One region of the Nonomuraea sp. NPDC050790 genome, then DNA from elsewhere that is predicted to be linked to it. Evidence: riboswitches for the same ligand, from Rfam matches in the RefSeq annotation. Region 1 holds a riboswitch; each other region holds the start of a gene.
What was found. Region 1 has a riboswitch for cyclic di-AMP ahead of ACIBEJ_RS42985 (NlpC/P60 family protein). Riboswitches for the same ligand answer to the same signal wherever they lie in the genome.
Positions count from the first base shown of each region.

Region 2: another riboswitch for cyclic di-AMP. It lies ahead of ACIBEJ_RS36145 (coiled-coil domain-containing protein); the one in region 1 lies ahead of ACIBEJ_RS42985 (NlpC/P60 family protein).
Region 3: another riboswitch for cyclic di-AMP. It lies ahead of ACIBEJ_RS41460 (C40 family peptidase); the one in region 1 lies ahead of ACIBEJ_RS42985 (NlpC/P60 family protein).
Region 4: another riboswitch for cyclic di-AMP. It lies ahead of ACIBEJ_RS28100 (C40 family peptidase); the one in region 1 lies ahead of ACIBEJ_RS42985 (NlpC/P60 family protein).

Region 1 covers NZ_JBITGF010000011.1:84,562-89,359, reverse strand. Annotated here, with positions in the region: gene ACIBEJ_RS43000 (RDD family protein) at 254-760, opposite strand; gene ACIBEJ_RS42995 (RDD family protein) at 875-2,149, opposite strand; gene ACIBEJ_RS42990 (amino-acid N-acetyltransferase) at 2,235-2,804, opposite strand; cyclic di-AMP (ydaO/yuaA leader) riboswitch at 3,141-3,289, shown strand; gene ACIBEJ_RS42985 (NlpC/P60 family protein) at 3,295-4,338, shown strand; gene ACIBEJ_RS42980 (LuxR C-terminal-related transcriptional regulator) at 4,789-4,798, opposite strand, start outside.
Region 2 covers NZ_JBITGF010000007.1:633,610-638,407, reverse strand. Annotated here, with positions in the region: gene ACIBEJ_RS36165 (dihydrolipoyl dehydrogenase family protein) at 1-635, shown strand, start outside; gene ACIBEJ_RS36160 (50S ribosomal protein bL37) at 639-716, opposite strand; gene ACIBEJ_RS36155 (DeoR/GlpR family DNA-binding transcription regulator) at 851-1,630, shown strand; gene galT (galactose-1-phosphate uridylyltransferase) at 1,627-2,688, shown strand; cyclic di-AMP (ydaO/yuaA leader) riboswitch at 2,755-2,892, shown strand; gene ACIBEJ_RS36145 (coiled-coil domain-containing protein) at 2,899-3,852, shown strand; gene ACIBEJ_RS36140 (hypothetical protein) at 3,918-4,798, shown strand, end outside.
Region 3 covers NZ_JBITGF010000010.1:142,480-147,277, forward strand. Annotated here, with positions in the region: gene ACIBEJ_RS41450 (branched-chain amino acid aminotransferase) at 1-892, opposite strand, end outside; gene ACIBEJ_RS41455 (3-isopropylmalate dehydrogenase) at 1,173-2,219, opposite strand; cyclic di-AMP (ydaO/yuaA leader) riboswitch at 2,319-2,464, shown strand; gene ACIBEJ_RS41460 (C40 family peptidase) at 2,492-3,061, shown strand; gene ACIBEJ_RS41465 (ROK family protein) at 3,153-4,319, opposite strand; gene ACIBEJ_RS41470 (sugar ABC transporter substrate-binding protein) at 4,498-4,798, shown strand, end outside.
Region 4 covers NZ_JBITGF010000005.1:619,848-624,645, reverse strand. Annotated here, with positions in the region: gene ACIBEJ_RS28110 (LysR family transcriptional regulator) at 1-709, opposite strand, end outside; gene ACIBEJ_RS28105 (class I SAM-dependent methyltransferase) at 780-1,412, shown strand; cyclic di-AMP (ydaO/yuaA leader) riboswitch at 1,634-1,798, shown strand; gene ACIBEJ_RS28100 (C40 family peptidase) at 1,866-2,342, shown strand; gene ACIBEJ_RS28095 (hypothetical protein) at 2,412-3,125, shown strand; gene ACIBEJ_RS28090 (M48 family metallopeptidase) at 3,122-4,396, shown strand; gene ACIBEJ_RS28085 (glycosyltransferase family 4 protein) at 4,393-4,798, shown strand, end outside.

The DNA.
Region 1 (4,798 bases):
GCCTTCCATTCGTGCTCGGCGGGCGCGCCGACGCGGGGTTTGCGCGGTGGCGGATATCCCGGGAACCGGCTGAACGCCTCGGGCGCGGCGCCGCGTGGGGCGGCCGGTTCGCCTACCACCGCCGTCGCCCGACCATAGCGCCACGCCGATGCCACCCGTGGGGCAGGTAGCCCCTGGGGATGACCTGGGCGACTGACAGCCTAATGCCAGTCTCTCCAGGCTCCTTACCGGATCAGGGGAAATTCTTGGGGCGTCAGGCCCGCCCGTGCTCGCGCGGATCTTTGACCACCCGCGTTCCGGCCAGCCTGTCATGTGGCCCGCGCAGTTGGGGCCGGTCGATGAGGATGAGCATCCCCACCCCGAACGCCACTACCGCGGCCACCAGATCGAGCACCGGAATGCCCATCAACATCGTCGGGCCCGGATACAGCAGAGCGCGTTTCAGCAGCCCGCCGGAGGTGACATCGGCGCCGCCCGCGGGAACCACGCGAATCCGCATGATCGCCTGTCCGAAGGTTCGCCCGCCCGCGGAATGCGACACGCAGTCGTAGACCGTATAGAAGAGCCCTGCGACGAACCAAGCGAAGACCTCGGGCAGCCGCCCGTCGAAGACCTCCAGCAGCCCTACAGACCGGAAGAACGTCCACAGCGCGATGAACAGAATGTAATAGAACACGCCGAAGACCAGAGCCTCAATGAGGCGCGCGACCAGCCGCTCCCACCATTCGGCGGTCACTGTGCGTTGGGCGGGCGCGGCCATAGCCTCAACCTCTCGACGGCCTATTGATCGGCTGTCTCCTCATTTTGGTACGGCCGGGCCCCACATGAAACAGGGGCCACCGGACGGCGGCCCCTGAATCCATGACCACGACCACTACTTGATCTTGACCACCACGGTACGCGCCACCTTGTCGGCGAACGTCTGCTGCAGCGGCTTGTCCCACAGCTGCGAGGCGCCGTTCAGCGCGACGAAGATGTAGCCGAGCCAGCCCAGGAACGGAATGCCCGAGATCAGGTATCCGCCCCACGTGACGCCGGCCCGCTTCAGCGCGGCGTCGGTGGGCAGCCCGCCGGTCGGCATGGCGCCGCCGACCTGAACGATCTTGATGCCCATGACGATCTTGCCGAGCGTCTGGCCGTTCATCTTGGTCATGATGAGCTCGTAGGCGATATAGAGCGCCCCGATCAGCACACCCGCGATGAGTCCGACGAGCACCGGGCCGAAGAAGCCCGACGTGGAACCGTCGAGGGAGCTGTACGTCGCCAGGAAGATCCCGGCCATGATCAGGCTGACCACCCAGTAGACGATGCCGAACAGCACACCGTCGATGATTCGGGCGACCAGGCGCTGCCACCACTCGGCCAGGGGGGCCGGCGCGCCGGGCGGCTGTACGCCCACCGGCTGACCGTACTGCTGGCCGTAGCCGGGCTGGTAGCCCTGCTGACCGTAGCCCTGGGGCTGCTGGCCGTATCCGGGCTGCTGGCCATAGCCGGGCTGCTGCTGGCCGTAACCCGGCTGGGCGTACTGCTGCCCGGACGGGGGCTGCTGGCCGTAACCGGGCTGCTGGCCGTAACCCGGCTGCGAGCCGGGCTGCTGACCGTAGCCGGGCTGCTGCTGGCCGTATCCGGGCTGGGAGCCTGGTTGCTGGCCGTACCCGGGTTGCTGCTGGCCATAGCCGGGCTGGGACTGGGGCTGCTGACCGTAACCGGGCTGCTGGCCGTAGTCGGGTTGCTGCTGGCCGTAACCCGGCTGCGAGCCGGGCTGCTGGCCATAACCAGGCTGCTGCTGACCGTAGCCGGGCTGGGAGCCTGACTGCTGGCCGTACTGCTGCTGGCTGTAGTCGGGCTGGCCGTATCCGGGTTGCTGCTGGCCGTAGCCAGGCTGCGAACCGGGCTGCTGACCGTAGCCGGGCTGCTGACCGTATCCCTGCTGCTGGCCGTACTGGGGCTGGCCATAACCGGGCTGGGAGCCGGACTGCTGTCCGTATCCCTGCTGGCCGTAGGGGTCACCGTCATGGCGGTAGCCCACGACCGTCACGTCCGGGTCGGGCTCGCCCTGTGCGTGGCCCGCGTTGTGCTGTCCGTATTCGGGGGTCCCGGAATTGTCGCCGGGATCGTCCTGTGGATACGGCGGCTGTCCGGTGCTCACCGTGTCACCTCGCTTCGAGTGTGCATGTGGCACATGTCAGGACACATGCCTTCGCTGCCCAACGTATCGACATAGGTATCTACAATCACCTTTCCCTTTGGTCGAGGTCCGAGTCAAACGACGGGAGGTGGAGCAACATCCTGGTGTTGCCCAGGGTGTTGGGCTTGACGTGCTCCAAGTCGAGGAACTCGGCTACACCCTCGTCATAGGAGGCGAGCAGCTCGGCATAGACCTCGGGGGACACCGGGGTGCCCTTGATCGGGTTGAACCCATGCGCGGCGAAGAAATCCACCGCGAATGTCAGGCAGAACACCCGCCGCAGGCCGAGTTCGCGGGCCGTACCGATCAAAGCGGTAACGATTTGGCTCCCGACCCCGAGACCGCGGACGTCGGGGTCGACGGCCACGGTGCGAATCTCGGCGAGGTCCTCCCACAACACGTGCAGGGCGCCGCATCCCACGACCTGCCCGTCACGCTCGGCCACCCAGAACTCCTGGACGTCCTCGTAAAGGGTGACCGTGGCCTTTTCCAGCAGGCGAGGCCCGGCTCCGGCATAGGTGTCGACCAGGCGCCTGATCGTCCGGACATCCGGCGTACGAGCTCGCCTGACGACGACCTCGATGTCGGGTACGGCCCGTTCGACGACCTGTTCCATGGCACTTCAGAGTACAGACGCAATTACGGCTGAACCCTATTTGCCCACCTACTTCCCCGAACATCTCACCTAGTGGACGAGCATGCCCGACCACAGGCGACGCCCCCTCGACCACCAGGCGAATACCCGATGACGAGCAATGATTCCCTCGGTGACGCCGATCCTCACGTACGTCCCATGCACCCGCAAAGTGCGCATAAAGTCGCTCTTGTACGGCGGAGCACGTGATCCCCCCGTGACACTTCGGTTGTGAAACCTCAACCGACTTGGCAGTTCTGGTTGAGCACGAACCAGGAGTGCACTAGTGTCCAGCGTCGATGTCACCCGCGCTTTGCGCGCGGCGGCACGCCTAATCCCCTCCCCAGGGGAGCCGGGGACCCGCCGGTGGCCTCAGGCCACCCCGGGGTGAATCCGAGCCACGGCTCGGTAGGGCTGCTCCGGCCCGAACCCGTCAGCTAACCCGGTAGGCGGCCACGAGAGGAGCTGGTTGGTGAAGCGCACGCGTAACCGTGAGGGGAAGCCCGCGGGCAAGCATGCCCGCCCTCCCGAACCAGGCATCAAGAAGCGGTTGGTCGTTCTCACGGCAGCCGTAGCCGCGGTGACGTTCGTCGTCACCCCCCTCGGTTCCGCAGCGGCCGACCCGAAGCCGTCGCTCAAGCAGTTGTCCGAGCAGGCCGAGAAGCTCCACCTGGAGATCGAGACGCTCACCGAGCAGTACAACGGCCAGCGGGTGAAGCTCAAGGACGCCCAGGAGGCCGTCGACGCCGCCAAGAAGACACTGGCCACGAGCGAGGCCGACCTCGCCGCCAAGCGGCACAAGGCGGGGATGCTGGCCCAGAGCGAGTACATGATGGGCGGCTTCAGCCGCGCCCTCGCCTTCGCCGCCTCCGGCGACCCCGACCTCTTCCTCGACCGCGCGGCGACCAGTTACGCGCTGGAGCAGCAGCAGGGCGAGCAGGTCAACCAGGTCACCCGGGCCAGGGAACTGGCCGCGAAGGCCCAGACCGAGGCGAAGACCCGCATCGACGCGGTCTCCAAGATCGTCAACGATCTGGAGGCGCGGCGCGACAAGATCAGCAAGCTGGTCAAGAAGGTCGAGAGCGACCTGTTCCAGCGCGCCATCGGCGAGGCCGGCCGTCCCGGGACCCGTGCGGTCCGGGTCAACCTGCCGATCATCGGCTCCGGCAAGGCGGCCGAGGCGGCCAGGTGGGCGTTGACACAGCAGCTCAAGCCGTACGTGTGGGGGGCCGAGGGGCCCAGTTCCTACGACTGCTCCGGCCTGGTCATGGCGGCGTACCAGCGGGTGGGCATCTCGCTGCCCCACTACACCGGCGACCAGTGGACCGCCGGCACCCGCATCTCCCGCGAGGAACTCCGCCCCGGCGACCTGGTCTTCTTCTACAACGACCTGCACCACGTCGGCATCTACGTCGGCGGCGGCATGATGGTCCACGCCCCCCAGACCGGCGACGTGGTCCGCCTGGCCTCCATCTCCCGCCGCCCCTGGGCAGGCGCCGTCCGCATCGCCGACTAACCCCCACGCGGTACGACGCGCGGGGCACGGCACACGGGTTGTCCGGCGCAGAGCACGGGGCGCGGCGTGCCCGGCGCGCGGCACATGGCACATGGCGCAAGAGTGCGGCCTAGAACGCACGGCGCGCACCGCAAGGCGTGGGGCCGCACGGCACATGCGCACGGCGCGGAGCGCGGGGTGTGCGGCGCACGGCGCGGGGGTGCGCGGCGCCCGATGTCCAGTGTCTGGCGCGCGGCACATTGCGTGCGGCGCGGTGCTGAGGTGCGGAGTACCGGGCGCGTGGGGCGGATCGCGGGGGGTAGGCACGGGTTTCGGGTGCCCTGGCGAACTGCTGGGCATGTGGCGCGCGGCGTTGGGTGTGTTGGTGGGTGGGGCCGCGGGTGTGAGGCCCGTGGTGGGTGGGGTGTGGTCGACCCCGCCGGAGAACCGGCGGGGTCGGGTCCAGCCCTGCTAGATCAGT
Region 2 (4,798 bases), on a different contig from region 1:
TGGCGCGCGTCGACCATGACGGCGGGCTCTTCGACGTCGCCGGGGCGCGGGCGCAGCGGCTGCTGGTGGCGACGGGCCGCAGGGTGGATCTGAAGGCGCTGGGCGTCGGCGCGATCGGCCTCGACGAGAGCGCCAGGGCGATCCCCGTGGACGCGCGGATGCGCGCGGCCGAGGGCGTCTGGGCGATCGGCGACGCGGTCGGCAAGGGCGCGTTCACGCACATGTCGATGTACCACGCGAACATCGTGGTCAAGGAGATCCTCGGCGAAGCGGTCCACGAGGCCGAGTACCACGCCGTGCCCCGGGTGACCTTCACCGACCCCGAGATCGGCTCGGTGGGCCTGACCGAGGCGCAGGCCCGCGACCAGGGCCTGGACGTGCGCACCGCCGTCGGCGACCTGGGCACCCGCGGCTACATCGCCCAGGCGGAGGGGCTGGTCAAGCTGGTGGCCGCCGACGGCGTCCTGGTCGGGGCGACGGTCGCGGCCCCGCCCGGCGGCGAGGTGCTGGGGCTGCTCACGCTGGCCGTCCACGCGCGCGTGCCGCTCACCAGGCTGGACGAGATGATCTACGCCTACCCGACGTTCCACCGGGCGGTTTCGGCCGCCGTGAAGGAGCTCACCGCGGCCGGGTGACCGTCAGCGCGCTGCGGGGCGCTTGCCGTGGTTGGCCTTCTTCTTCTTGCGTGCTCTGGACTTGCGGGCGCGCCTTGCCATCCGTCGTCCTCCCTTGAGCGGGGTCTTTGAGCGGTACGGCATGCGTATCCCAGACCAGGGCCCCCGGCAAGCGTCCTCACATTCTTCAACATGTTCATGTCATAATCTGTTTGAACTTGTTGGAAGGAGGGCGCGTGCTCGCGCAGCAGCGGCAGCAGACGATCCTCGAACGGGTCCGGGCCAGCGGCGGCGTCCGCGTGGCCGACCTCGTGCGCGAGCTCGGCGTCTCCGACATGACGGTCAGGCGCGACCTCGAGTCGCTGGCCGAGCGCGGCCTGCTGGAGAAGGTGCACGGCGGCGCGACCGCGCTCGGACCCGGATCCACCGAGGAGCCGGGCTTCACCGCCAAGTCCGCCCGCCAGCAGCAGGAGAAGGAGGCGATCGCGCGCCGCGCGGCCGCACTGGTCGGGCCGGGCACCGCGGTCGCCCTGTCGGCGGGCACCACCACGTGGGCGCTGGCCCATCACCTGGTCTCGGTCGCCGACCTCACCGTCATCACGAACTCGGTCCCGGTGGCGGACGTCTTCCACCGCGCCCCGCGCGCCGACCGCACGGTCGTGCTGACCGGCGGCGTGCGCACGCCCTCCGACGCGCTGGTCGGCCCCGTCGCGGTCGCCGCCATCCGCCGGCTGCACGTGGACACGCTGTTCCTGGGCGTGCACGGCATGAGCGTGCGGGCCGGCTTCACCACGCCGAACCTGCTGGAGTCGGAGACCGACAGGGAGCTGGTGGCCGCCGCGCACCGCCTCGTCGTGCCCGCCGACCACACCAAGTGGAACACCGTCGGCATCAGCACGATCGCCGACCTGAACGAGGCCGACGTTGTCATCACCGACCAGGGGCTGCCCGCCGAGGCGCGGGCCGAGCTGGCGGAGCGCGTCGGAGAACTGATCATCGCGGAGGGCACGCAGTGAAGCGCACCATCACCCACCTGGCCGACGGGCGAGAGCTGATCTACTTCGACCGGCGCGACGACGCCGACAGGAGCGCGGTGGACCGGCGGCCGCTCGACCCCCGGCCGGTCGCCTCCGAGCTGCGCTACGACCCGCTGACCGAGGAGTGGATCGCGATCGCGGGGCACCGGCAGACGCGGACGTTCATGCCGCCTGCCGACGAGTGCCCGTTGTGCCCGTCGACCGGCACGCGGGCCTCGGAGATCCCGGCACACGACTATGACGTGGTGGTGTTCGAGAACAGGTTCCCCTCTTTCAGCGGAAATTTTGGGACTTATCGGGACGTGGGGGGCTTGAGTGAGGTGCGGCCGGGTGCGGGGCGGTGTGAGGTGGTGTGCTTTACCTCGGACCACTCCTCCTCGTTCTCCCGGCTGAGCGACGCGCAGGTCGAGCTGGTCATGGAGGCGTGGGCGGACCGCACCGCCGAGCTGTCCGCGATCGAGGGCGTCGAGCAGGTCTTCGTGTTCGAGAACCGGGGCGAGGAGATCGGGATCACGCTGACCCACCCGCACGGGCAGATCTACGCCTATCCGTACGTGACGCCGCGGACCAGGCAGCAGCTCGCGGCGGCGCAACGGCGGCCGGGGCTGTTCGCGGACGTGCTGGCCGCCGAGCGGGCCGGGGAGCGGGTCGTGGCCGCCAACGACCTGTGGACCGCCTTCGTGCCGGCCGCGGCGCGCTGGCCGTACGAGGTGCATCTCTACCCGCACCGGCAGGTGCCGGACCTCGCGGCGCTGACCTCGGCCGAGCGGGCGGCGTTCGCGCCGCTCTACACCTCGGTGCTGCGGGCGCTGGACGGGATCTTCGGGGTGGCCATGCCGTACATCTCGGCGTGGCATCAGGCGCCGGTGCGGCACCTTCGTGAGCTGGGACATCTCCACCTGGAGCTGTTCTCGATCAGGCGCGCGCCCGGCAAGCTCAAGTACCTGGCGGGTTCGGAGTCGGCGATGGGGGCCTTCATCAACGACGTGCTGCCCGAGGAGGCCGCGCGGCTCCTTCGATCACAGGTAGATCACTAATTGGTTTCCACTTGAAGTCGCGTTACCAGGGATTTACTACTAATATCCCTCACGCACCGGTTGTCACAGCCGTTGCCGCCTAATCCCGGGCGTGTTGCCCGGGAGCCGGGGACCCACCCTCACCTGGGGTGAATCCACTTCGGTGGTAGGGCATCTCCCAGCCCGAACCCGTCAGCTAACCCGGCCGGCAGATGGAGAGGAATGCCCCACGTGGCGGTTGCGTCCCCCGCGACTTTGGCCATCGGTCTGATCACCGCCGCAGCTGTGGCGCTCACCCCGGCGACCGCGCAGGCCGCGCCCAAGCCGAGCGAGAAGCAGTTGCGGGCCGAGCTGAAGAAGCTCAACACCAAGGTCGACACGCTCATCGAGAGTTACAACGGCAAGCGCGTGGCCCTCGCCAAGGCGAAGGACGCCGAGAAGGCCGCCCAGGACCGCCTGGCCGCCGCCGAGCAGGCGCTGGTGGACGCCGAGCGGCGGGTGGCCGAGATCGCCCAGCTCCGCTACCAGGGCACCGGCACCTCACTGCCCCCCTTCCTGTACACGCCGGACGCGCCGGGCGCGGCCGTACTGGAGCAGCTCACCGACGAGGAGCAGGCGGTCATCGCGGGCGTCGCCGCCGCCCGCGACCAGAAGAAGAAGGCCGCCGACGAGGCCGCCTCGCTCACCACCCAGATCGCCGGGCAGGCCGAGACCGTCGCCAAGGAACGCGTGGCCGCCGAGGGCGTCATCAAGGACATCAAGGACAAGCTCCAGGACCTCATGCCGTACGGCACCGGCAAGCGCAACAACGGCTCCTGGGCCCCCGAGCTGCCCTCCGGCTCCGACAACATCACCTCCCGCATGCGGATCATCCGCGACGAGATCAAGAAGACCTTCAACCTGCCCTTCGAGGTCGGCTGCTACCGCTCGGGCGGCGGCGGCGAGCACCCGCTGGGCCGCGCCTGCGACTTCATGATGAGCACCGGCGGCTCCATGCCCACGGCCGCCAACCAGGCCCTCGGCGACCAGATCGCGGCCTGGGCGATCAAGAACAAGGACCGCTTCGGCGTGAAGTACGTGATCTGGAAGCAGCGCATCAACATGGGCTCGGGCTGGCGGGCGATGAGCGACCGCGGCAGCGTCACCGAGAACCATTTCGACCACCCCCACATCTCCATGCACTGAGTGCGCCCACCGCACCGCCCCAGTAGGGTGGCGCGTCGGACGTGATCACCGGGCAAGGAGGCAACGTGGCGCTGCAGCCACCGCCGGGGCTGGCCATGCTGCTCAACCTCGTGGTCTCCTGGCCGCTAGCCGACGAGGACCGCCTGTACGAGGCAGGGACCCGGTGGATCGCCTTCGCGATGACGGCGGCGCGCGTCTCCTCCACCGCGGCCGCGCACGCCGCCAGGACCACGGCCGGGAACGACGGCGAAGGGGTCAGGGCGTTCGACGGCGAGTGGCGCGACACCTCGGATCGCTCCGGAGACGCGGTCACCGCCGCGCTACTCATCGGCGGCGCGCTGCGACTGTCCGCGTTGATCGTGCTCGCCATGAAGGTGGCGCTGATCGTCCTGATCATACGGCTGGCGCTGCACGTCTCACGGCTGGTCGCGCTCTCCGGTCCCACGGGCGGCGCCTCGCTGGCCGCCGTGGGTCCCGCCGTCGGCGGCGCCAGGACGACCGCGCGCGAGATCATCCAGCGGATGACCGACCTGCTGGAACGCAGCGCGCTGCGCCTGTTCGGACGCGCGTCGGCGCTGCTGCGCAAGCCGCCGCCCAAGACGGGCTCCGGGGCGATCCCGCCCGGCGGCCGACCGCCGACGCCCGTACGAGGCCCCGGCAACCACCTGGAGTCGGCGGCCGACAGGAGCGTGGACGTCAGGAGCATCACGCCCTACCCGATCTGGCGGCGCGACCGCCCGCCGGTCTACCGCGCCGAGGACCGGGCCCCCGAGGAGATCTTCGAGCAGGGCCTGCGCCCGCGCGACCCGTCAATGACCAACCTGTCCGACTACGTGCTCAAAGGCCGCCCGTCCGCCTTCGTCGGCACCAGCACGCGCACGGACATCGACAACGCCTTCCCGCGCCCCTACGTCTACGAGGTCGACGCCCCCGGCGGGATCGACGT
Region 3 (4,798 bases), on a different contig from region 1:
AGCCGGCCTGCCACTCCTCGATCGACAGGCGGCCCTCCTCGGCCTTCAGGCCCAGGTCGCCGGCGAGCGTGAGGATGGACTCGCGGGTGATGCCGGGCAGGAGCGTTCCGGTGAGGGCGGGGGTGAGGAGGCGGTCGCCGTAGACGAAGAAGAGGTTCATGCCGCCCATCTCCTCCACGTAGCGGTGCTCGTGGGAGTCGAGCCAGACGACCTGGTCGCAGCCCTGGGCGACGGCCTCGCGCTGGGCGACGAAGGCGCCGGCGTAGTTGCCGCCGCACTTGGCGGCGCCGGTGCCGCCGGGCGCGGCACGGGTGTAGTCGGTCGACAGCCACACCGAGACCGGCTTGACGCCGCCGCTGAAGTACGAGGCGGCGGGTGAGGCGATCACCATGAAGCGGTAGTTCTCGGACGGGTAGTTGACGCCGAGGCCGACCTGGGTCGCGATGATGAACGGGCGCAGGTAGAGGCTGTGGCCCTCGGTGGTGGGGACCCAGTCGCGGTCGGCCTGGACCAGGACTTCGAGCGCCTCGACGAAGGTGTCCTCCAGCAGCTCCGGCATGGCCATGCGCAGGCAGGACTGGTTGAAGCGGGCGGCGTTGGCGTACGGGCGGAAGGTGACGATCGAGCCGTTCGCGTGGCGGTAGGCCTTGAGTCCCTCGAACAGTTCCTGCGCGTAGTGGAAGACGGAGGTCGCGGGGTCGAGCGTGAGCGGCCCGTACGGCGTCAGGCGGGCGTCGTGCCAGCCGGCGCCCTCGGTGTAGTCGATCGAGACCATGTGGTCGGTGAAGGCCTTCCCGAACCCGGGGCTCGCCAGTACCGCCTCGCGCTCTGCCGCGGTGCGAGCGTGGTCGGATAGCTGCACGTCGAAGCTGAGCTTCTGAGAGGTGGTCATGACGGAGATCCTTCTCTTTCTTTGAGGACTACCCTGCATCCATTCTGCGCCGGATCGGGTAGAGGGAACTTACTGCATCTAAAAGGACGACCGTTAGGGCGCAACGAAAACGCCCGGAGGCTCTCGCGAGCCACCGGGCGTAGGTGGTCAGGCGGCCGCGAGTGCGCTGGGGCGCCTGGGCCGCTGGTCAGGTCTGGGGTACCGGGTGGTCCTGAGCCGCCTGCCGTACCGATGGTCCAAGGGTACGGCGGGCCGCTCGCGGGGCCGGTGGCCTGCGGCGTCAGGCGCCGCCGGATACTCGGGCGGCGAGGTCGTCGCCGATCTCCGCGGTGGTGCGGGCGGCGCCGCGCTCGGCGATGTCGGCGGCGACGGCCTGCTCGACCCGGGCGGCCTCGGCGGTCAGGCCGAGGTGGTCCAGGAGCATGGCGACCGAGAGGACCGTGGCGGTCGGGTCGGCCTTGCCCTGCCCGGCGATGTCGGGCGCGCTGCCGTGGACCGGCTCGAACATGCTCGGCGCGGCGCCCTCGGGGTTGATGTTGCCGCTGGCCGCCAGGCCGATGCCACCGGCCACGGCGGCGCCGAGGTCGGTGATGATGTCGCCGAACAGGTTGTCGGTGACGATCACGTCGAAGCGCTCGGGCTGGTTGACGAAGAACATCGTGGCCGCGTCGATGTGCACGTAGTCGGTGGTGACCTCGGGGTACTCCTCGGCCACGCGGTCGAAGGTGCGCTGCCAGAGGTCGCCGGCGAAGGTGAGCACGTTGGTCTTGTGGACCAGCGTGAGCTTCCTGCGCGGGCGGCTCTGCGCCTTGGCGAAGGCGTAGCGGACGACGCGCTCGACGCCGTAGGCGGTGTTGATGGACTCCTGCGTCGCCACCTCGTACGGCGTGCCCTTGCGCATGGCGCCGCCGGTCCCGGCGTAGAGCGACTCGGTGCCCTCGCGGACGACGACGATGTCGAGGTTCTCCGGCGGAGTGTTCGCCAGCGGCGTCGCGACGCCGGGCAGCAGCTTGACCGGGCGCAGGTTGACGTAGTGGTCGAAGTCGAAGCGGATGCGCAGGAGCAGGTCGCGCTCCAGCAGGCCGGGCGGCACCTTGCGGGGGTCGCCGACGGCGCCGAGCAGGATCGCGTCGTAGCCGCGCAGCTCCTGGAGCACGGAGTCGGGCAGGACTTCGCCGGTCCTGGCGTAGCGGTCCGCGCCGAGGTCGTAGTGCGTGATGTCGAACTTGGGACCGACCGCTTCGAGGACCTTGAGGCCCTCGTTGACGACCTCGGTGCCGATCCCGTCTCCGGGGATGACGGCCAGGCGAATGCTACGCGACTCCATGGGCGGTACCTTACCGGTTCGTCTCGCCTGCCGAGCAACCCATCTCATTTTTCGGACACTGCATTTTGCCCGATTTGCACGCTTTTGACTGTTTCGTTAGAGTCCCACGAGCCGAATCCGCGCACCGTAGCGCGGAGCCGGGGACCCACTTCCCCTATGGGGCGAATCCGCGTCATCCCAGCGCGGTAGGGCGACTTCCAGCCCGAGCCCGACAGCTAACCCGGTAGGCCGTGTGGAAGGACATTCCCCTGTCTCGCATCATCGCGACCGCCGTGCTCACCTGTGTCACCGCGGCCACCCTCGCATCCCCCGCCACCGCCGCTCCCGACAGCGCCGCCGTCGACCCCTACGAGGTGACGCTGACCGGTCAGGTGGTCAAGCAGGTCCAGGAACGGCAGGCGCCCAAGCCCAGTTGGGAGAAGGCCCTGGCCTACGCCATGGACAAGCGCGGCACGCCGTACGTCTGGGGCGGCACCGGCAGGCGCGGCTACGACTGCTCAGGACTCATGCTGCGCGCCTACGAGAGCGCGGGCATCGAACTGCCCCGCACCGCCGCCCAGCAGTACTCCGCCTTCTCCAGGAAGATCGCCTGGAAGGATCTCAAGCCCGGTGACCTGGTCTTCTTCTCCGGGTTGGGGCACGTGGGCATGATCTCCAAGCCTGGTCACATGGTGCACGCGCCGCGTACCGGGGACGTGGTCAAGGAGGAGAAGCTGAGCTCGTGGCGGCGGCGGGCGTTCGTGGGCGCGGTGCGCCCGGACCCCAAGGGCGTCAAGCTCACCGACCGTCTCGCCGAACTGCGCCGCGCGCCGGCGCCCGTCATGCCGACCGCGACCCTCTGAGCCTCAGCCCATAACAGGGCCTCAGCCCATACGGGGCATCAGCACATAACAGGGCCTCAGCCCATACGGGGCCTCAGCACATAGCAGGGCCTCAGCCCATACGGGCGGAGAAGATCAGGTCCCAGGCCCGGCCGCGCGCGTGGGCGACGGCGCCCAGCAACACGCCGCTGTCGCCCAGCGCGCTGGCCACGACCGCGGGCCTGAGGGGGCCCAGTTCGGCGATCCGGCGCTGGATGGCCTCGCCCAGCAGGTCGAGGTTGTGCCCGACGCCGCCGGACAGCACGATCACCTCGGGATCCAGGACGGCGGCCACCGCCACGAGCAGGCCGCCGATCCTGCGGCCCTCCGCGGCCACGACCGACAGGGCCGCCCGGTCGCCGCTCTCCGCGGCGGCGAAGACCTCCTTGGCCGTGTCCAGGGACAGCCCCGCGGCCCGTGCCGCGCGCACCACGCCCGGCGCCGCGGCCAGGGTCTCGGTGGCCCCGTGCTCCCGCGCGTCCCGCTGGTCCACGGCCTGCTCCTCGACGGCCGGGATGTAGGAGACCTCTCCCGCGGCGCCCCTGGCCCCCACGTACAGCTCGCCGTTGACGACGATGCCCATGCCCACGCCGGTGCCGATCGAGACCAGGGCGAAGTTCGACTTGCCCCGGCCCTCGCCGTAGGCGTGCTCGCCGACCGCGGCGAGGTTGATGTCGTTCTCGATGACCAGGTCCACGTTGAGGGCGGCGCGCAGGCGCTCGGCCAGGTCGGGGCCGGGGAGGTTGGGGGCGAGGTCGAGGCGGCCGGCGTTCTGGTCGTAGACGCCGGGCGAGCCCACGACCGCGCAGACGATGGCCGACCAGTCGAGCTCGGCTTCCCGCGCCGCCGCCCGCGCCAGCCCCGCGACGAGTTCGCCCAGCTCGGCGGAGGTCCGCGCGGTGTTACGCCCGTCGGTACGGCCCGCGAACGCCCCCCGCAGATCGGCCACCGCCACCCGGATCCAGTTGCGGCCGATGTCGATGCCGGCGACGTGGGCCGAGGCGGCGTTGACGTCGTAGAGGGAGGTGACGGGGCCGGGGCGGCCGGACACCTCGCCGACGAGGTGGACCAGGCCGTCCTCCTCGAGCCCGGCCAGCGCGGCGGAGACGGTCGGCTTGGACAGGCCGGTGACCTTGGCGAGGTCGGCTCTGGACGCGGGGCCCTCGCGGTGAAGCTGGTCCAGCAGCCGCCGCTCGTTCATGACCCGCAGCAACCGCGGGTTTCCCAGCTCGCTTCGCACCGCGACCTCCCCTTCACGGCAGACTCTAGCCAACGCGCGGGATAGTAAATTACCTTTCTTACCAACCATCATCCGATCCGGTCCTGCCCGGCCGAGAGTCCTGGCGAAGGCGGTGAAGGGCGGGGTCGGCTGGTGGGTGGATCGGGGGTCCGGCTGCACTCGAGAGGAACGATGCGCGATGCACCGAGCAGTGATGGTCCCCGTGGCGGCCGCGATGCTGCTGCTGGCGGCATGTGGCGGCGGAGGCGCGGACACGACGGCCGGCACCCGGCCGTCCCAGGCCGACCAGGGGCAGGCGGCCAAGAAGATCGCCCTCTTCCTGCCCGAATCCAAGACGACCCGGTACGAGGCGTTCGACCGTCCCCTGTTCGAGGCCAAGGTCAAGGCGCTCTGCGCCACCTGCGAGATCCTCTACAGCAACGCCGACCAGGACGCCGCCAAGCAGCAACAGCAGGTCGAGGCCGCCATGACCCAGGGCG
Region 4 (4,798 bases), on a different contig from region 1:
CCATCACGCCGACGCCCGCCGCCACGAGCCCCTGACGGCCGTTCCAGTCGTCGCACAGGTGGCTGACACGTGGCGGCGCCCCGAGCGCGGCGGCGAGCTCCGACAGCGGCCCGAGGCAGTCGGGGTGGCTGCCGTCGATCCACGCCTCCCCGGCCAGCGCCCGCAGCCGCACGCTGTCGCCGCCCGCCAGCGGATGCGCGCCCGGCAGTGCGACCAGCAGCTCGTCGTCGAGCAGCGGCACCAGCTCCAGGCCCTGCGGCGCGGGGTCCCACGACGTCACCAGCGCGAGGTCGGCCTGTCCGGACAGGACGGCGGCGGCGCCCCCGCCCACGGTCAGCGACAGCTCGACCGCCGGGTGGCGGGCGGCGAAGAGGCGGAAGCACTCGGGCACGTACGCGGTGGCGGCGCTCGGGAACGCCTGCACCCGCACCCGCCCGCGCTCGCCGCTCGCATGCGCGGCCAGCCGGGTCTCCAGCAGCGCGATCCCGTCGAGCACGTGCGCGGCCTGCTCCAGGGCGGCCTGTCCGGCGCCGGTGGGGCGTACGCCGCGTGGCAGCCGGTGGAACAGCAGCACCCCGGCCCGGCGCTCCAGGGCGGCGATCTGCCGGGAGACGGCCGGTTGGGTCATCGACAGCGCCTCGGCGGCGGCCGAGAACGACCCCAGCCGCCCCACCTCTGACAGCACCTTCAGCGACCAGACGTCAAGCATGCATGGAGCTTATGTCTTTCATGCCGATCCCGCAGTGGTGCGCATGGCTCGGGCCGCGCACGATCGGGTCATGGACACCTGGATGCTCTCCGCGCTCCCCGACGCCCCCGCCCGCGTGCTCGACGCGGGCTGCGGCGCGGGCGCCCTGGCCGCGGCGCTGATCGCGCGCGGACACGACGTCACCGCCATCGACCTCGACCCGTCCGCGGCCAGGGCGGCGGGGGTGCCCGCGCGGGAGGCCGACCTGACGGTCTACGAGGACGACCCGTTCGACGTCATCGTGCTGTCACTGTCGCTGCACCACATGCACCCGCTGGAGGCCGCGCTCGACCGGACGGCCGCGCTGCTGCGGCCCGGCGGCCGGCTGGTGGTGGACGAGTTCGCCTGGGACTGGGCCGACGCGGCCGCCGCGACCTGGTTCTACGACGTCGGGAGGCTGCTCGGCCGCTTCGACCGGCCCGAGCCCGACCCCCTGGCCCGATGGCGCGCGGCGCACGTCGACCACTCGCCCGCCGGGGACATGCTCGACGCCGTCGCCGCCCGGTTCGAGGTCGTGCGGATGCGGCGGGTGCCGTACCTCTTCCGGTATCTCGGCGGCGAGCACGCGGCGCGGCTGAAGGAGATCGAGGAGGTACGGCACCAGCCGACCGGCTTCCGGCTGACCGCTGTGACCCGTGTGACAGGTGTGACGAATGGGACCTGACTCACCCCCTGGAGCTCCAAGTGTGAGGAGGGTCACATTCCGGTAACGGACCCCTGTGTCCAGCAGGAGTTCCCGACTTGACTGACACCTCTGTCGGATCTTGACAACTTTGCCGGGACTTTGCCGAGCCGTGAACCCGCGAGTACGTTCTGGCGTCGCGGCGAACAAGCCATGTCGCCGAGTCCCACAGAGATCCGCCGGTCACCCCCTGCTCGACAAGGGGCCGTGACCTGCCGAGTCCGTGCAGCCAGGAGGCACGGAGCCGGGGAACCACCGATCCCATTCCCCCGGGATCAAGGGGTGAATCGGCGCGTTTCGGCGTGCCGTAGGGCGACTTCCAGGCCCGAATCCGTCAGCTAACCCGGTAGGCGTTCGTGGAAGAACCAAGGAGAAATCCTGTCTACCTCCCTGCACAACCCCCGTCGTCTTGTCTTGAGTGGTGCGGCGATCGCCATGACCGTGACGGCCGGAGGGTTCGCCCTCCATGCCCCGGCGGCCCAGGCGCAGACCGCGGTCAAGACCACCGTGACGGCCAAGACGGCGAAGCAGTCGGCGACTGCACGGCAGAAGAGCAAGGCCCGCAAGGCCGTCTCCGCGGCAAGGGCGCAGATCGGCGACCCGTACCGCTACGGCGGAACGGGACCCGGCGCCTTCGACTGCTCCGGTCTCGTCCAGTACGCCTGGAAGAAGGCCGGAGTCAAGATCCCCCGCGTGACGCACAGCCAGTACGCGCGCATCAAGAAGAAGATCTCGTGGAAGTCGCTGCAGCCGGGTGACCTGCTGTTCTTCCGCGGTCGAGGCCACGTCGGCATGTACGTCGGCGACGGCAAGATGGTCCACTCGCCCAGTTCGGGCAAGCGGGTGCGCATCGAGAAGCTCGGCGGATGGCGCAAGTCGTCCTTCGCAGGAGCCGTCCGGCCCGGTCTGTAGCCGCCCGGTCCGAAAGGCCCCGTCCCCTCCCGGGACGGGGCCTTCGCGCGTCCGGCTACCATCGGGGCCGTGGTCGTGAGCCGTCGCGCCGCCCTCGCGGCCCTCCTGGTCGTCGTGCCGGTCGGCTGCGCGCGCGAGCCGGCCGGCCGTACCCCTCGGGACGGGGTGGACCGCGCGGACCTGTCGCTGCGCGCGCGGCGGGCGGCGGAGCGGGTGGCGGCGGTGCTCGGCCATCCGGTGCGCCCCAGCGTCGAGGTCGCCGCCGACGCGGCGCAGGCGGCGCGGACGGCGGGCACGGCCTCCGCCGAGGGACTGGCCGCGCTCGCCCACGACGGCAGGGTCATCGTGATCCCCGAGAACTACGCCCGGCTCACCCCCACCGGGCGCGACGTCGTGCTCGCCCACGAGCTCACCCACGTGGCCGCGGGGACCGGCGGGCTGCCCGCCTGGCTGTACGAGGGCTTCGCCGACTACGTGGCCTACAAGGACGCCGCACTGGCCGTGCCCGTGGCGGCGGCGGAACTGGCCGCCGAGGTGCGCGCGGGCCGGGTGCCGCGGGAACTGCCGGGAGCGGGCGCGTTCGCGCCGGGGGCCGCGCGGCTGGCACAGTCCTACCAGGAGGCCTGGCTGGCGTGTCGCTTCCTCGCCGCGCGCTTCGGCGAGGACAGGCTGGTGAGGTTCTACCGCGACGCGCGGCGGCTGGGTGTGGAGCGGGCCCTGCCCCTGCCCGCCCGCGAGCTGGCCGCCGGGTGGCGCGCCTACCTAAGGAAGGAACTCGAGTGACCGATCAGCGGGAGAAGGCCCCCGCGCGGGTACGGCGCCAGGCCGGGGTCGCCGCCGTCGTGCTCGGCGCCGCCGTGGTCGTGGCCGCCGCGCTCACCACGCCCTGGCGGGCCCTGCCGCCGGACGCGCCCCAGGTCGCCCCCGACCCGGCCCGCGACTTCTCCGCCGCCGAGATCGCCAGGTCGCAGGCGTTCGACGCGGCCACCAGCCTGCCGTCGTACCTGTCGCTCGGCCTCACGATCCTGTTCGCGGGGCTGCTGGTCGCCACGCCGCTCGGCGCGAAGGTCCTGGGACGGCTCAGGGGCCCGTGGTGGCTGCGAGCCGTGCTGGGCGTGCTGCTGCTCACCGCGCTGGTCGAGGTCGTGCGCTGGCCGCTCGGCATGTGGTTCGAGGTACGGCTGCGCGAGTTCGGCCTGTCCACCCAGGAATGGGCGGCGTGGAGCGGCGACCGGCTGAAGAACATCGCGGTGCGGGTCGTGCTGCTGTCCATCATGATCGTGGCGCTGGTGGGTCTGGCGCGCAGGTTCCGGCGCTGGTGGGTGCCCGCGGCCGTGGGCGCCGCCGGGCTGACCGTCGCCGCCTCGTTCGTGTATCCGGTCGTCTTCGAGCCGCTGTTCAACGACTTCCGTTCCATGCCGGCCTCGCCGCTGCGTACCAGCCTGCTGGCCATGGCCGAGCGGGACGGCGTGCTGGTCGAGGACGTGCTCGTCGCCGACGCCTCCCGCCGCACCACCGCGCTCAACGCCTACGTCTCCGGCTTCGGCGCCACCCGCCGCATCGTCGTCTACGACACGCTGCTGAAGGCGCCGGAGCCGGAGGTCGAACTCGTCGTGGCTCACGAACTCGGCCACGCCAAGTACGACGACGTGCTCAACGGCACGCTCATCGGCGCGCTGGGGGCCGCGTTCGGCGCCGCCCTGCTGTTCGCGGTCTTCCCCCTGGTACGGCGGCGCGCCCGCGTCACCGCCATCACCGAACCCCTGGCCGTGGGCGCCGTCATGGGCCTGATGAGCCTGGCCACCGTCCTGTCCGGACCCGCCCAGAACGTCGTCAGCCGCCACGTCGAGGCCCGCGCCGACGCCCACGCCCTCGACCTCACCCGCGACCCGGCGACGTTCACCGCCATGCAGAAGCGCCTGGCCACGACCAACATCTCCGACCTGGCGCCGGACCCCCTTGAGCACGTCCTGTACTCCTCCCACCCCACCGCGCCGCAGCGCATCGCCATGGCCCGCTCCTGGGCGCTGCTGAACGGCGTCCCCGAGCCGTGAGGCGCGTCCTCTTCGTCACGAACGACTTCCCGCCCCGGCAGGGTGGCATCCAGTCGTTCGTGCACGGGCTGGCGGTGCGCACGCCCGGGGCGGTCGTCTACGCGCCGGCCTGGGCGGGCAGCGCCGAGTTCGACCGGCGGCAGCCGTACCCGATCGTGCGGCACCCCACCTCGCTCATGCTGCCCACGCCCGGCGTCGCGCGGCGGGCCGCCCGCCTGGTGACCCGCCTCGGCGCCGAGACCGTCGTCTTCGGCGCGGCGGCGCCGCTGGGGCTGCTCGCGCCCCGGCTGCGGGCGGCGGGGGCGCGGCGGGTGGTGATGCTGACCCACGGCCACGAGGCGTCGTGGGCGGGCACGCCGATGCTGCGCGGGGTGCTGCGTCGTATCGGCGCGCATGCGGACG